Regions from separate parts of the Arthrobacter sp. MMS24-T111 genome, predicted to be linked through region 2. Evidence: riboswitches for the same ligand, from Rfam matches in the RefSeq annotation. Region 2 holds a riboswitch; the other holds the start of a gene.

Region 1 (7,755 bases), 1.4 Mb from region 2:
GATGTTCTCGTGGTTTTCGGCGTTGTTCAACCCGTTGCCGGTATCTCCCACGCCGGCGAACATCATGGTGGCGATGCTGACCAGGAGGTAGATGGCCAGGACGATCACCGCGGTGAGGGTGCCCGCCACGCCGGCGGTCTTCTTGCCGTTGGCGGTTTCCTCGTTGACTGTCAGGCAAACGTCCCAGCCCCAGTACACGAAGATCGACAGGGAGATGCCGGCGGCAACCTGGCCGAAGGTCTCGATTTTGGTGACGTCGAACCAGTCCCAGCTGAACGGGATGGCGGTCTCGGAGGTGGACCAGTTGGCGAAAGCCATGACGACGAACAGGCCCAGGACCAGCAGCTGGAATCCCACCAGGCTGTACTGCACCATTTTGGTGGTGTGCATGCCGCGGTAGCTGACCCAGACGGCCAGTGCCACGAACACGAAGCATGTGATGACGTTGAGCGCCTTGTTGTCCGCCAGGTCTGCCAGCTCGGGGGAGCCTGTGACCTGGGACAGGAAGAGATAGAAGAAGTCGACGGCGACGCCGGCCAGGTTGGACAGCACGATGATGTTGGCGGCCAGCAGGCCCCAGCCGCCCATCCAGCCGATCCAGGGGCCGAACGCTTTGGTGACCCAGGTAAAGGTGGTGCCGCTGTCCGGGGAATCGGCGTTGAGTTCCCGGTAGGCGAGCGAGACCAGGATCATGGGGATGAAACCGATCAGGAAGATGACTGGCAGTTGGAGCCCGGCTTCGTTGACGGTGGGTCCAAGTGCGCTGGTAAGCGTGTAGGCGGGGGCAATGGTTGAGATGCCCAGGACGACGACGGCCAGCAGGCCGAGCTGCCCGCCTTTGAGTCCCTTGGCGCTGACGCCGTCCGTGGACGGTGCGTGGGCATGGGGACCGGATTTGGAGGTACTGGTGCGGATTGTCTCTGTCATGGCACCACTTTCTGGAAGGCTGTGAGACGGAGGTCACTATATGAATGGCGTTCATTTAGTATGGGGGCGCCGGCCCTGTGATGCAAGACGCAATATGAATCACATTCGTTTATGACTGGATTCCGGAAATTAGTAAGCTCACTGAGAAATTCCCGGGCTGCCCGCCGCGGGGCGGTCCATGGCTGGTAGCGTCGGCCCTACTGGACCAATCGAGGAGGATGCATGAAAGCTTCACCGACACTGACCAACAACCTGCAGGCAGTCCTGGCGGACCTGATCGAACTCCACATCCAGGGCAAGCAGGCGCACTGGAATATCGTGGGCACCAATTTCCGGGACCTGCACCTGCAGCTCGATGAGATCGTTGACGCTGCCCGCCAGTTCGCCGACGATACGGCCGAGCGCATGCGTGCCCTGCACGCCCTGCCGGACGGCCGCAGCTCCACCGTTGCCGAGACCACCAGCCTGGCCCAGTTCCCTGACGGGCTGATCAGCACAGCGGACGCCATTGAGCGGATCGTCGCCGCCATGGAAGCCGCCGTGGGCACCATGCGCAAAGTCCACGACGAGGTGGATGAGGAAGATCCCACCTCCGCGGACCTTTTGCACGAGTTCATCGCCCGGCTGGAGCAGTTTGCCTGGATGGTGCAGGCCGAAAACATGAAGCCAACCGCCAAAGTGACTGCCGCCGACTCCAAGTAGGCCAAGCGTCCCGCTCTCGGGCGCCCGGTACCGGAATTGATCCGGCGCCGGGCGCCCTTTGCGGTCCCGTGCGGGTCAGGTGGCCTTAGGTACCTTCCGGAGCACGACGGCGGCGAGGACTGCCGCCGTCGCCATCAGTACCAGCCCGATTGCCGCGGTGATGTGCACGCCGGAATCGAATGCCGCCGCCGCAGCGTCCCGGACCGCGTCCGCCAGCGGTCCCGGCAGGATGGCGGCCGCTTCCATGGCGCCCGCCAGCGTTTCCCCGGCGTTGTGCAGTGCGGAGCCCGGGAGCATGCCATCCAATCCTGCCGGGAGGCGCAGGTTGTGCTGGTAGGAGGCCGTCAGGATGGAGCCCAGGACCGCCGTCCCCAGCAGTGAGCCCACCTCGTATCCTGTTTCGGAGATGGCCGCTGCGGCGCCTGACTTTTCCGGGGGCGCGGAGCCCAGGATGAGGTCATTCGAAATGGTTTCCGCCGTCCCCACGCCCAGCGCCAGGACCAGGAGCGCTGCCAGCAGCAGTGCAGGTCCGCCGTCGTGGTTTCCGAACGCCACCAGGGTGTAGCCCGTGGCACTGAAGGCCAGCCCCGCCGCCACCACGTACCCCGGACGGACCTTGCGGACCAGCGGCACCACCACAAGGCCGGCCACCACCGTGGCTGCCAGCGCCGGAATCATCGCCACGCCCGCGGCTGACGGGCTCAGGCCCTCAAGGAGCTGGAGGTGCTGGGCAAGGAACAGGATGAAGCCATTGAAGGAAAACAGGGCCAGGATGTTGGCGCTGATGGCCATGCTGAACACCCGGTTCCGGAACAGCGACATGTCCAGCAGGGGGTGTTCCAGGCGTTGCTGGCGCCGCACGAACACTACGCCCATCGCCACGCCGAACGCCATGCTGCCAAGGCCTGCCGGGCCCGGACCTTCGGTGGCAACATCCTTGATGCCGTAGACCATGGGAACCATCACCAGCATAGACAGCAGGATGCTGGGGACGTCCACCCTGCCCGGCGATGGGTCCTTGGATTCCGGGATCAAGGTTCTCCCCAGTGCCAGCAGGGGAAGCATCAGGGGTACCGCCACCAGGAACACGGCGCCCCACCAGAAATGCTCCACCAGCCAGCCGCCGAAGATTGGGCCCAAGGCCGCGCCGCCGGAGAATCCGGCAGCCCAGACGGCGACGGCCATCCGCCGGCGGTTGGGTTCAGGGAAGATGTTGCGGATCAGCGACAACGTGGAGGGCATCAGCATCGCCCCGAAGAACCCCAGGGTGGCCCGCCCGGCGATCAGCCACTCCGCGGTGGGCGCAAAAGCCGTCGCGGCGGATAACCCGGCAAAGCCCGTGCTGCCGATAATGAGCAACCGGCGCCGCCCGATCCTGTCGCCAAGGCTTCCCATTGAGACCAGGAGTCCGGCCAGTACCAGCGGATAGGCGTCGATAATCCACAGCAGGTGGACGCCGGAGGGTTCCAGGGCGCGGGTGATGGCGGGCAGGGCGAATGTCAGTGCGGTGTTGTCCACGGCGACGAGCAGCACTGGGAACATCAGCAGCCCCAGTGCGAGCCAGTCGCGCCGCGGGGAGCGCGCGGCCGCTCCGCCGGTGCGTGCGGGCGCCAGGGTCGAAGGGGAAGTCGTCATGAAATAACTATACCGTCCAGACGGTACAGTTTGAAACTTTGCCGTTTCCCGTTTCCACACCGGCGGAGGGCATGATGGGAAGCATGCCCCGAAAGCCTGTAGCCCGAGACGCGGTCCTTGACGCCTTCGAAACCCTCCTGATCGAGGTGGGGGAGCGGGCGGCCACGCTGGATGCGGTGGCCAGGAAGGCTGGGGTGTCCAAAGGTGGACTGCTCTACCACTTCCCCAACAAGGAAGCGCTCATCGAAGTGCTCCTGGACCGTTTGGACGGGCTGGCCAAGGAGGACGCCGACGCCATGGCCGGGGCCGCCGAGGGGGCGGCCGCCTACTTCATCCGCTCTTCCGTCTGGGCGGACACTCCGCTGGATCGGGCCATCGTCGCCGCCACCAGGCTGGCGGAAGTAGCGCACCAGGAAACCCGGCGCCGTTTCGCAGCCATCCAGCAGCGGTGGCTGGATGAGATCGCGGCCGACGTCGGGCCCGGACTGGCCAAGGCGGTCCTTTACATGGGGGACGGGCTGTATTTCAACGCCATGCTGTCCGTTGGCCCGGCGCCGCAAGGGGGAGCGGCCGCTGACGTGGAGGAACTCCTGGCGGCCCTGGAGCGGCTCCGCAGGTAGCCTCCGCCATTTGCCGTGAAGGGTTGCGGCATAGGACAATTGAATGTTGTGAGGGCTGTCACCGGCCCGCATGATCCAGCACATGGCTGGTTTAACAAGTGAATAGCCTTTGATCTGCGGCGGGAGAGTTCTGCCGGTGTACAGGCAGGCGCCGTAGGAGCAAATCCTCCCCAGGAATCTCGCAGGCCCCCGTACCGCCGCGGCGAGGCGCCTCTGGAAAGCAGCAGGCGGTTCCCATGGCCCCCAATCGGGGGTCTGGAGCCGGTGTGCTCACCGACGGTGCAAGCGGGTCCTGCCAGGCAGGCACCGCGGAATCTCTCAGGTCCAATACAGAGCGGGGAGGAACCCGAATCGCTGTGGCGTACCCTGCGCCGCCTGAGTAAATGGAGTTCCTTCGTGCCGGTTAGCCCAGCCTCCACCACCTTCGTAGACCGCCATATCGGCGCGCGCCGCCAGGACGACGTCGACACCATGCTCAAAGCCGTTGGCTACGACACTGTCGACTCCCTGGTTGACACCGCCGTCCCCAAGGTCATCCGCCAGGAAACCGCCCTCCGCCTGCAGGACGCCCTCAGCGAGGTGGAGGTCCTGGCCGAGCTGCGCAAGCTTGCCGCGAAAAACAAGACTGCCGTGCAGATGATCGGGCAGGGTTATTACGACACCGTGACGCCGCCGGTGATCCGCCGCAACATCCTGGAATCCCCGGCCTGGTACACCGCCTACACCCCGTACCAGCCGGAAATCTCGCAGGGCCGGCTCGAGGCGCTGCTGAACTTCCAGACCATGGTCCAGGACCTGGTGGGACTGCCCATCGCCAACGCCTCGCTGCTGGATGAATCCACCGCCGTGGCGGAGGCCGTCCTGCTGATGCGCCGCGCCAACAAGTCCGCGGCGGCCAAGGACGGCAAGACCGTCCTGGACATCGACGTGCTCCCGCAGACCATCGCCATTGTCAAGGGCCGCGCCGAGGCGCTCGGCTTCGAGGTGGAGGTCGCCGACCTCTCCCAAGGCCTGCCCGACGGCGACATCAATGGCGTCGTGCTGCAGCAGCCCGGCGCCTCCGGCCGCGTGTGGGACCAGTCCGCCGTGATCGCCGCCGCCAAGGACCGGGGCGCGCTGGTGACGGTGGCCGCCGATTTGCTGGCGCTGACCCTGATCACCCCTCCGGGCGAACAGGGCGCGGACATCGCCGTCGGCTCGGCCCAGCGTTTTGGCGTGCCGTTGTTCTTCGGCGGCCCGCACGCCGCCTACATGGCTGTCCGCAAGGGCCTGGAACGTTCCCTGCCCGGCCGCCTGGTTGGGGTGTCAAAGGACGACGCCGGTGTTCCCGCCTACCGTCTGGCTTTGCAGACCCGCGAGCAGCACATCCGCCGCGAGAAGGCCACGTCCAATATCTGCACGGCCCAGGCGCTGCTGGCCATCGTTGCGTCCATGTATGCCGTGTACCACGGCCCGGAGGGGTTGAAGGCGATCGCGGAAACGGCGCATGGCCACGCCCGTACCCTCGCCGCGGCGCTCAAGGCCGCCGGCCTGGACGTCCTGCACACCTCCTTCTTCGACACCCTGACGGTCCGCGTTGCCGGCCGCGCGTCAGCAGTGATCTCCGACGCAGAGGCCCGCGGCATCAACCTGCGGCGCATCGACGCCGACACCGTAGGCATCTCCCTCGACGAAACCACGACGCCGGCCATCGTCGCCCAGGTTGCCGACGTCTTCGGCGCCCCGGTTGCCGAGGTCCACGGCGAGGGCCAGGGCTTCGGTCTTGAGGCCGCCGTCGTGCGTTCCTCGGCCTATCTGCAGCATCCGGTGTTCAACACGCACCGGTCCGAAACCCAGTTGTTGCGTTATATCCGCAAGCTCTCTGACCGTGACCTGGCGCTGGACCGGACCATGATTCCGTTGGGTTCGTGCACCATGAAGTTGAACGCCACCGCCGAGATGGAAGCGATTTCCTGGCCGGAGTTCGCCTCGATCCACCCGTTCGCCCCGGACTCCCAGACCGAGGGCTGGCGCGAACTCATCACCGGCCTGGAAGCGGACCTTGCCGAGATCACCGGGTATGACCAGGTCTCCATCCAGCCCAACGCCGGCTCCCAGGGCGAACTCGCCGGCCTGCTGGCGATCCGCGGCTACCACCACTCCCGGGGCGAGCAGCAGCGCACCGTCTGCCTGATCCCGGCCTCGGCGCACGGCACCAACGCCGCCTCCGCCGTCCTCGCCGGCATGAAGGTCGTGGTCGTGGCCACCGCCGCTGACGGGACGATCGACCACGAGGACCTGACGGCCAAGATCGAGGCGAACAAGGATGTCCTGTCGGCCATCATGATCACCTACCCCTCCACCCACGGCGTGTTCGACGGGGATGTGAGGGAGGTCTGTGACGCCGTCCACGCCGCGGGGGGCCAGGTCTACATTGACGGGGCCAACCTGAACGCCCTGGTGGGCCTGGCCCAGCCGGGCCGGTTCGGCGGGGACGTCTCGCACCTGAACCTGCATAAGACCTTCTGCATCCCGCACGGTGGCGGGGGACCCGGTGTGGGCCCGGTCGCTGCGAAGGCGCACCTGGCACCGTTCATGCCCGGCGATGCGAACAAGGCCGCGCACGAGCCCGGGCACGGGGTGGCGATTTCGGCGTCCCGGTTCGGTTCGGCCGGGGTGCTGCCGATCTCGTGGGCGTACGTGAAGCTGATGGGCGGGCAGGGCCTGACCGAGGCCACCAAGTCCGCGCTGCTGGCCGCGAACTATGTCGCGTCCCGCCTGAACGAGTACTTCCCGGTCCTCTACACCGGTGAGGGCGGGCTGGTGGCGCACGAGTGCATCCTGGACCTGCGCGAACTCACCGCGAAGACCGGGGTCACGGCCGAGGACGTGGCCAAACGGCTGATCGACTTCGGGTTCCACGCCCCCACCCTGTCCTTCCCCGTCGCGGGCACCCTCATGGTGGAACCCACCGAGTCCGAGGACCTGGCCGAGATCGACCGCTTCATCGAAGCCATGATCACCATCCGCCAGGAAATCGACCAGGTGGCCAACGGCGACTTCGCCGTCACCGACTCACCCCTGCGCCACGCACCCCACACGGCTGCCGCCGTCGTCAGCTCCGACTGGGACCGCGCCTACCCGCGCGAGCAGGCCGCGTTCCCGGCCCACCACAAGCAGGACAAATACTTCCCGCCGGTGGGACGCATCGACGGCGCCGCCGGCGACCGCAACCTCATCTGCTCCTGCCCGCCGCTGTCCGAGTTCGAGAACTAGACCGCTCCGGTGGTTGAGCCGGCCGGCACCCGGTTTCGGCCGGCTCAACCACCGCTCCCAAAGGACTTTCAATGACTGAGAAGTACACCGCGCTCTACGACGAGCATAAAAAGCTCGGCGCCTCCTTCACGGACTTTGGCGGCTGGCAGATGCCGCTCAAGTACAGCTCCGAACTGGCCGAGCACCACGCCGTCCGCCAGGCCGCCGGGCTGTTCGACCTCTCCCACATGGGAGAAGTCTGGGTCACCGGCCCCGACGCCGCCGCCTTCCTGGACTACGCCCTGGTGGGCAAGATCTCCGCCATGGCAGTGGGCAAGGCCAAGTACTCGCTGATCTGCAACGAAGACGGCGGCATCATCGACGATCTCATCACCTACCGCCGGCCGGCAGCAGCGGATGGCACCGACGTCTTCCTGGTGGTCCCCAACGCAGGAAACGCAGACACCGTCGCAGCAGCTTTGCAGGAACGTGCCGCACGGTTCGACGTGAAGGTGGAGGACGCCTCAGCCCGCACGTCACTGATCGCCGTCCAAGGCCCGGCAGCAGAATCGATCCTGCTGCGGCTGGTTCCGGCAGCGCGGCATTCCCTGGTGACAGAGCTGAAGTACTACGCCGC
Region 2 (7,755 bases):
ACGTACGCCCACGAGATCGGCAGCACCCCGGCCGAACCGAACCTGGACGCCGAAATCGCCACCCCGTGCCCGGGCTCGTGCGCGGCCTTGTTCGCATCGCCGGGCATGAACGGTGCCAGGTGCGCCTTCGCAGCGACCGGGCCCACACCGGGTCCCCCGCCACCGTGCGGGATGCAGAAGGTCTTATGCAGGTTCAGGTGCGAGACGTCCCCGCCGAACCGGCCCGGCTGGGCCAGCCCCACCAGGGCGTTCAGGTTCGCCCCGTCAATGTAGACCTGGCCCCCCGCGGCGTGGACGGCGTCGCAGACCTCCCGGACATCCCCGTCGAACACGCCGTGGGTGGAGGGGTAGGTGATCATGATGGCCGACAGGACATCCTTGTTCGCCTCGATCTTGGCCGTCAGGTCCTCGTGGTCGATCGTCCCGTCAGCGGCGGTGGCCACGACCACGACCTTCATGCCGGCGAGGACGGCGGAGGCGGCGTTGGTGCCGTGCGCCGAGGCCGGGATCAGGCAGACGTTACGCTGCTGCTCACCGCGGGAGTGGTGGTAGCCGCGGATCGCCAGCAGGCCGGCGAGTTCGCCCTGGGAGCCGGCGTTGGGCTGGATGGAGACCTGGTCATACCCGGTGATCTCGGCAAGGTCCGCTTCCAGGCCGGAAATGAGTTCGCGCCAGCCCTCGGTCTGGGTATCCGGGGCGAACGGGTGGATCGAGGCGAACTCCGGCCAGGAAATCGCTTCCATCTCAGCCGTCGCGTTCAACTTCATGGTGCACGAACCCAACGGGATCATGGTCCGGTCCAGGGCCAGGTCACGGTCAGAGAGCTTGCGGATGTAACGCAGCAGCTGGGTTTCAGACCGGTGCGTGTTGAACACCGGATGCTGCAGATAGGCCGAGGTGCGCAAGATGGCGTCGGGCAGTTCGAAACCTTGGGCGTCACCCACCGGACCGGCACCAAAGGCGACGGCGACGGCGGATAGTGTTGCCGCCGTCGTCGTCTCATCGACGGAGACGCCGACGGTGTCCTGGTCAACGAAGCGCAGGTTGATGCCGCGCGCCTCGGCAGCGGTGACCACCTTGGCAGCCTTGCCCGGAACGCGCACCGTCACGGTGTCGAAGAAGGAATCGCTAACCAGTTCGCGGCCCATGGCCCTAAGGGCGGTGGCCAGGACCCTGGCCTTGTGGTGGACGGTCTCGGCAATCGCCTTCAGGCCGTCGGGGCCGTGGTACACGGCATACATGGACGCAACGATGGCCAGCAGCGCCTGGGCCGTGCAGATATTGGACGTGGCCTTCTCGCGGCGGATGTGCTGCTCGCGGGTCTGCAAAGCCAGGCGGTAGGCAGGGGTGCCGGCGTTGTCCTTGGACACTCCTACGATCCTGCCCGGAAGGGTACGTTCCATCCCCTTCCGGACCGCCATGTAGGCGGCGTGCGGCCCCCCAAAGAACAACGGCACGCCAAAACGCTGGGTGGAGCCGACGGCGATGTCCGCGCCCTGCTCACCGGGAGGGGTGATCAGGGCCAGCGCCAGCAGGTCGGCCGCGACCGTGACCAGCGCGCCCCGGTCCTTGGCAGCGGCGATCACGGCGGAGTGGTCCCACACGCGGCCGGACACCCCAGGTTGCTGCAGCACGACGCCGTTGATGGCACCCTCCGGCAGGCCCGTGGACAGGTCCGCGACCTCCACCTCGAAGCCGAGCGCCTCGGCGCGACCCTGCACGATGGCGATGGTCTGCGGCAGGCAGTCGGCGTCGAGCACGGTCCTGCCATCCTTGGCATTCTTGTCCTTATTTGCCCTGCGCATTAGAGCACGGCCTCGGCCACGGCGGTGGCCTCGTCCAGCAACGAGGCGTTGGCCACGGGGAGTGCAGTGAGGTCCTGCACCATGGTCTGGAAGTTCAGCAGTGCCTCGAGCCGGCCCTGCGAGATTTCCGGCTGGTATGGGGTGTAGGCGGTATACCAGGCCGGGGATTCCAGGATGTTGCGGCGGATCACCGGCGGGGTCACGGTGTCGTAGTAGCCCTGGCCGATCATCTGGATGGCGGTCTTGTTCCGGCCGGCGATCCGGCGCAGCTCGGCGAGGACCTCCACCTCACTGAGGGCTTCGGTCAGGTTCAGCGCAGTTTCCTGGCGGATGGACGCAGGGACGGCCACGTCAACCAGGCCATCAAGGCTGTCGTAGCCCACGGCCTTGAGCATGGTGTCGACGTCGGCCTGGCGGCGTGCGCCGATATGGCGGTCAACAAACGATGTTGGATGCGAATGAATCGTCATGAGGAACTCCGGATCTGGCCGGCCAGGGTGGCACGGCGTGGGATGGGTCCCTCCCCGCTCTGTATTGGACCTGAGAGATTCCGCGTTGCCTGCTGGTGGCAGGGGCCGCTTGCACCGTCGGTGAACCCGGCAGAAGCCTGGTTGCTTTCCAGAGTCGCCTCGCCGTGACGGTACATGGGCCTGAGAGATTCCTGGGGAGGATTTGCTCCTACGGCGCCTGTCCGGTGATTCGCCGGGAGGACTCTCCCGTCACAGCTCGAAAGGCTTATTCAAATGTGGGTGATTCGGCTCACAAGGTACCGGGCCGGACCCGTCCATGGCAAATCGGCAGGGTTCGGTGAGGGGCTTGAGTGGGCACGTGACGCCTTCATTCCCCGCTTGTGTCGGGAGGGGTTTGACATTCGATCGTGACGGACACCACACTGAACCCGGGATTGGCGCCGCCGGTGGCTGGCTCAGCGTATCCGGAGCAGTCCACCAGTCGGCGCCTGTCCCGTTGCATGGCCGGCCTCGGCCTAAAAGGCCGGCGGCCCCCAACTGAATACGCCTTCGACCTGCGGCGGGAGAGTCCTGCCGGGTACACCCAGCAGGCGCCGTAGGAGCAAACCCTCCCCAGGAAACTCTCAGGCCCACGTACCGCCGCGGACAGGCAACTCTGGAAAGCAGCCAGGCATGGCCTTGGCTCACCGACGGTGCAAGCGGCTTTGGCCGCGGAAACTCTCAGGTCCACAACAGAGCGGGGAGGAACCAAATCTTTGCGGCCCCAAAAGCCGCTTTATCGATGGAGTTCCTCATGGCGATTCATCCCCCCACGTCCAACAGCGAACCAGCCCGCGGCCAGGGCGCTGGCACGGCAGCCCGCAGCGGGCCTCCCCACCTGGAACGGCAACTCACCAACCGGCATATCCAGCTCATCGCCATTGGTGGCGCGATCGGCACGGGCCTGTTCATGGGTTCCGGCAAGACCATTTCCGCCGCCGGACCTTCCGTGATCTTCGTGTACATGATCATCGGCTTCATGCTTTTCTTCGTCATGCGTGCCATGGGCGAGTTGCTGCTGAGCAACCTGAACTACAAGTCCTTCAGTGATTTCGCCGCCGACCTCCTGGGTCCGTGGGCAGGCTTCTTCACCGGGTGGACATACTGGTTCTGCTGGGTGATCACCGGAATCGCGGACGTCATCGCCATCGCAGGGTACTCGAAGGAACTTTGGCCGGCGCTGCCGCTTTGGATCCCGGGCCTGGCCACGGTGGGCATCCTGCTGCTGCTGAACCTCGCAACGGTCAAGGCCTTCGGCGAGACCGAGTTCTGGTTCGCCCTCATCAAGATCGTCGCCATAGCGGCCCTGTTTATTGTGGGGCTCTTCATGATCTTCACCGGTTTCCAGAGCGACGCGGGCACCGCAAGCTTCACCAACCTGTGGAGCCACGGCGGGTTCTTCCCCAATGAGTTCATGGGCTTCGTGGCCGGATTCCAGATTGCAGTATTCGCCTTCGTGGGCATCGAACTGGTGGGCACCACCGCCGCCGAGGCCAAGAATCCCGAGCGCACGCTGCCCAGGGCCATCAACGCCATCCCCGTCCGCGTTTTGCTCTTCTATGTCGGCGCGCTGGTCATCCTGATGTCAGTCACCCCGTGGACCCAGTTCGCCGCAGGCCACAGCCCCTTCATTGGGATGTTCTCCCTGGCCGGTCTCGGTGCCGCGGCTACAGTGGTCAACCTGGTGGTCCTCACTTCGGCGATGTCCTCTGCGAACTCCGGCATCTACTCCACGTCCCGTATGGTCTTCGGCCTGGCCCAGGAAGGCGACGCCCCCGGTGTCTTCAGCCGGCTCTCCTCACGGAAGGTGCCCAGCAACGCGCTGTTCCTGTCGTGCGTCCTGCTGCTGTCCGGCGTCGTCCTCATGTATGCCGGCCAGGATGTTGGCATGGCTTTTGAAATGGTGACCACCGTGTCTGCGGTCTGCTTCGTCTTCGTCTGGTCGATCATCCTCGCCAGCTACATCTCCTTCCGCCGCCGCCGCCCGCACCTGCATGCGGCCTCGAAGTTCAAAATGCCCGGTGGCATCCCCGCCGTGTGGGTGGTGTACGCGTTCTTCGCCTTCGTCCTCTGGGCCCTGACCACCCAGCCCGATACGCTCGCTGCTCTGCTGGTGACCCCCATCTGGTTCGTCATCCTTGGCGTGGCGTGGGCCATTCTTCGGCGCCGTCCCGCGCACCTGACCCGCTTCGAGGTCTTCCGGGCGGAGCTTCGGGCCGACGAGGCCGCCGGTCGCAGCGGCGAACGCGCGGACGCTGAAGAGCCGGCCCAAAAAGTGTAAGCATGCTTAGTGTTTATCCACTTAGGATGGGATGACACGGCAGCCACGCGCTGCAGGTCGATTTGAATGAAGGTGACCATGGCCCGGCGCAGCAACCCCGCACTCCGTATCGCACAGGAAACCGCCCATAACGCGTTGTTTGACGCCCAGGGCAAGCCCAAGCCCGGCGTCCACAACATGCTCCTGAAAGCGGTGCAGATCCAGCGGCCTTTGGTGGTGGGCTACATCCGGAGGCTCCAAAAGAAGCATCCGCGGGCCACGGCCGCGCAGTTGGCGGACATCGCAGAACGCGACTACCTCCGCGCTGTTGCCGGCGGAGGCGCCCTGGTGGGTGCCACCGCCGTCGTCCCCGGCGTTGGAACCGTGGCGTCGCTGGGACTTTCCGCGGCCGCCACCGTTGGCTTCCTCGAAGCCACAGCCCTTTATGCAACCTCACTGGCTGAACTGCACGGCATCAGGCTGACCAACCCGGAGAAAGCCGGCACCATGGTCATGGCCATCATGCTCGGCGAAGAGGGCACCGCGCTGCTGGGGACCCTCAGCGGCCAGGCAGCCGGCAACAGCGCCGGCAATGCCTGGGGGAGCGTCCTGTCCAAGTCGATGGTGGTGCCGGGATTCGGGAGCGTCCGCAAGCGGATCCAGTCGGCCTTCCTGAAGAATCTCCTGAAGCGGCAGGGCACGGCGTTGTTTGGCCGCGCCCTGCCCTTCGGGATAGGCGCTGTTGTGGGTGGGGCCGGTAACCTCATGATGGGCCGCGCAGTGGCCAGGAACGCCCGCGAGGCTTTTGGGCCGATGCCGGACACCATTCCCGGCGAGCTGACCGCCGCTGCCGCGCCGGACAACCTGACGCTGGAAGGCAACACACTTGGATCTCAACGCTGACGTAGGGCAATCATTCGGCTCCTGGACCGCAGGAGGCGATCCGGCTATGTTCCAGGTGGCCACCAGCGTAAATGTGGCGTGCGGCCTGCACGCCGGTGACCCCATCACCATGTTGGACAGCTGCAGGGCCGCCTACGAACTGGATGTCACCGTCGGGGCCCACCTCGGCTACCGCGATCTGGCCGGCTACGGCCGCCGCTCGCTGGATATGAGTTTTGATGAGCTGTTCGGCGACGTGCTGTACCAGCTGGGGGCGCTCGACGGCGTCGCGCATGCGGTGGGTGCCTCCGTTGACTACGTGAAGGCGCATGGTGCGCTGTACGACACCACTGTCCGCGAGGCCGAGCAGGCCTCCGCCGTGGTGGCGGCCATCAACGCCTACGATCCCGGCCTGCCCATCCTGGGCCTCCCCGGCTCGGAGCTGCTGAAGCAGGCCAAGGAAGCGGGGCACCCGGTGTTCGTCGAGGCCTTCGCCGACCGTGCCTACCGCGCCGATGGCAGCCCGGTGCCGCTTTCCGAGGACGATGCCGTCCTGTACGACGTCGATGCGGTTGTGGAACGGGCCGTCCGCCTGGCCACGCGAGGCGAAGTGGCGGCCGTGGACGGAACTGTCATTGCGGTCCGGCCGGACTCCCTGTGCATTCACGGTGGGACACCTGAAGCCGTGGAGATGGCGGTCCGGATCAGGGCAGGACTTGAGGCAGCAGGCGTCCAGTTCGAGCCGTTCGCGTAAGTCTTCGACCCAGGTATTTGGTGGCGCGGCCCAAAGGCATTGGCGCACCCCAAATATCCGGAGCGCAAAGGAATATGCGCTGCGTGGAGGACGGGTCGCGTCGAGATCGGATGTGCGCCGCACAGAAAACTGTTCGTGGTGGACCGATCAATTAGCCAAAGATGAGTTGCGCCACCGTGAAGATCGCAAGCCCCGCCAAGGAACCAACCACCGTGCCGTTGATGCGGATGAACTGCAGGTCCTTGCCCACCTGCAGTTCGATCTTCTGCGAGGTCTCCTCGGCATCCCAGCGGGCCACCGTGTCCGTGATGACCCCGGCGATGTCCGAGCGGTAAGTCTTCACCAAGTAGGCCGCGGCGTCCCCGATCCAGGCGTTGACCTTCCCCGCCAGTTCGGGGTCGCCCACCAGCCTGGTCCCGAAATCCCGCACAGCTGCCTTGAACTTGATGGTGAGTTCGCTGTCGGGATCGTCCACGGCACCGAGCAGCGCATTCTTGACGGTGCCCCACGTGCGGGACGCGAGTTCGCGCACCTCGGGATCACCCAGGACCTGGGCCTTGATGTCCTCGGCCCGGGCAATCATGGCCGGGTCGTGCTGAAGGTCCTGCGCGAGGTCGTTCAGGCACTTGTCGATCGACTGCCGCACCTGGTGGTTGGGGTCGGCCTGGACCGCCCGGACGAACTTCAAGATCTCGACGTACACCTTGTCGCCCACCAGCCCGTCCACGAACTGCGGCACCCAGGTGGGGGAGCGGTCGGACACCAGGCGGCTGACCGTCTCGTGGTTGTCGTCCACCCAGTCCGCGGCGCGGTCCACCATCAGGTCCACCAGCGTGTGGTGGTGCCCGTCATGGAAGATCCGCTCGGCGAGCCTGCCCACCGGCGGCCCCCACGGCGGGGTGAGCAGGTGCTTGCGCACCATGCCCTCGATGACGGCCTGGACGTCGTCGTCATTCAAAACCTTGAAGGCGCCGCGGATCACGGCGGCGCCTTCCTTGGCCACCCGCTCCGCACCGCCCGGCGCGGCCAGCCACTGGCCGGCACGGCCGGCGATGTTGACGCTGGCCAGCTTGTCCTGGACCACCTGTTCGGACAGGAAATTCGTCTCGACGAACTCGCCCAGGGAGGCGCCGATCTGGTCTTTCCGGCGGGGAATGATCGCGGTGTGCGGAATCTTGATGCCCATGGGGTACTTGAACAGGGCCGTGACGGCGAACCAGTCGGCGAGTGCGCCCACCATGCCGCCCTCGGCCGCCGCGCGCACGTACTGCAGCCACGGGTAGTCCTTCTGGAGGGCAAACGCGAAGACGAAGATCACGGCCATGGCAATGAGCAGGCTCAGCGCCAGCAGCTTCATCTTCCGCAGCGCTGCCGCTTTTTCGGCGTCACCGGCACCAGGATCACGAGCGACGACGGCGCCCGCCACCCGGGTGCCCTGAGGCACCTGCCGCGTCGCCTCCGCTGGTGCATCCTGCGCGGCGTGCCCGGTAGTTGCCTCAGAGTTCACCTGCATGTGCCAAGCCTAGCCCCGAAGGCGGAAGCCGG

Evidence for each region. Region 2 has a riboswitch for glycine ahead of gcvP (aminomethyl-transferring glycine dehydrogenase). Riboswitches for the same ligand answer to the same signal wherever they lie in the genome.
Region 1: another riboswitch for glycine. It lies ahead of gcvP (aminomethyl-transferring glycine dehydrogenase); the one in region 2 lies ahead of gcvP (aminomethyl-transferring glycine dehydrogenase).

Annotation. Positions count from the first base shown of each region.
Region 1 covers NZ_JBTZRO010000001.1:199,545-207,299, reverse strand. The annotation lists gene ACX5I6_RS00945 (APC family permease) at 1-927, opposite strand, end outside; gene ACX5I6_RS00940 (Dps family protein) at 1,150-1,629, shown strand; gene ACX5I6_RS00935 (MFS transporter) at 1,705-3,264, opposite strand; gene ACX5I6_RS00930 (TetR/AcrR family transcriptional regulator) at 3,348-3,884, shown strand; glycine riboswitch at 3,995-4,091, shown strand; gene gcvP (aminomethyl-transferring glycine dehydrogenase) at 4,281-7,139, shown strand; gene gcvT (glycine cleavage system aminomethyltransferase GcvT) at 7,211-7,755, shown strand, end outside.
Region 2 covers NZ_JBTZRO010000001.1:1,562,088-1,569,842, forward strand. The annotation lists partial or broken gene gcvP (aminomethyl-transferring glycine dehydrogenase) at 1-2,275, opposite strand, end outside; glycine riboswitch at 2,434-2,534, opposite strand; glycine riboswitch at 2,826-2,924, shown strand; glycine riboswitch at 2,925-3,020, shown strand; gene ACX5I6_RS07250 (amino acid permease) at 3,069-4,595, shown strand; gene ACX5I6_RS07255 (hypothetical protein) at 4,674-5,477, shown strand; gene ACX5I6_RS07260 (LamB/YcsF family protein) at 5,461-6,210, shown strand; gene ACX5I6_RS07265 (DUF445 domain-containing protein) at 6,362-7,723, opposite strand.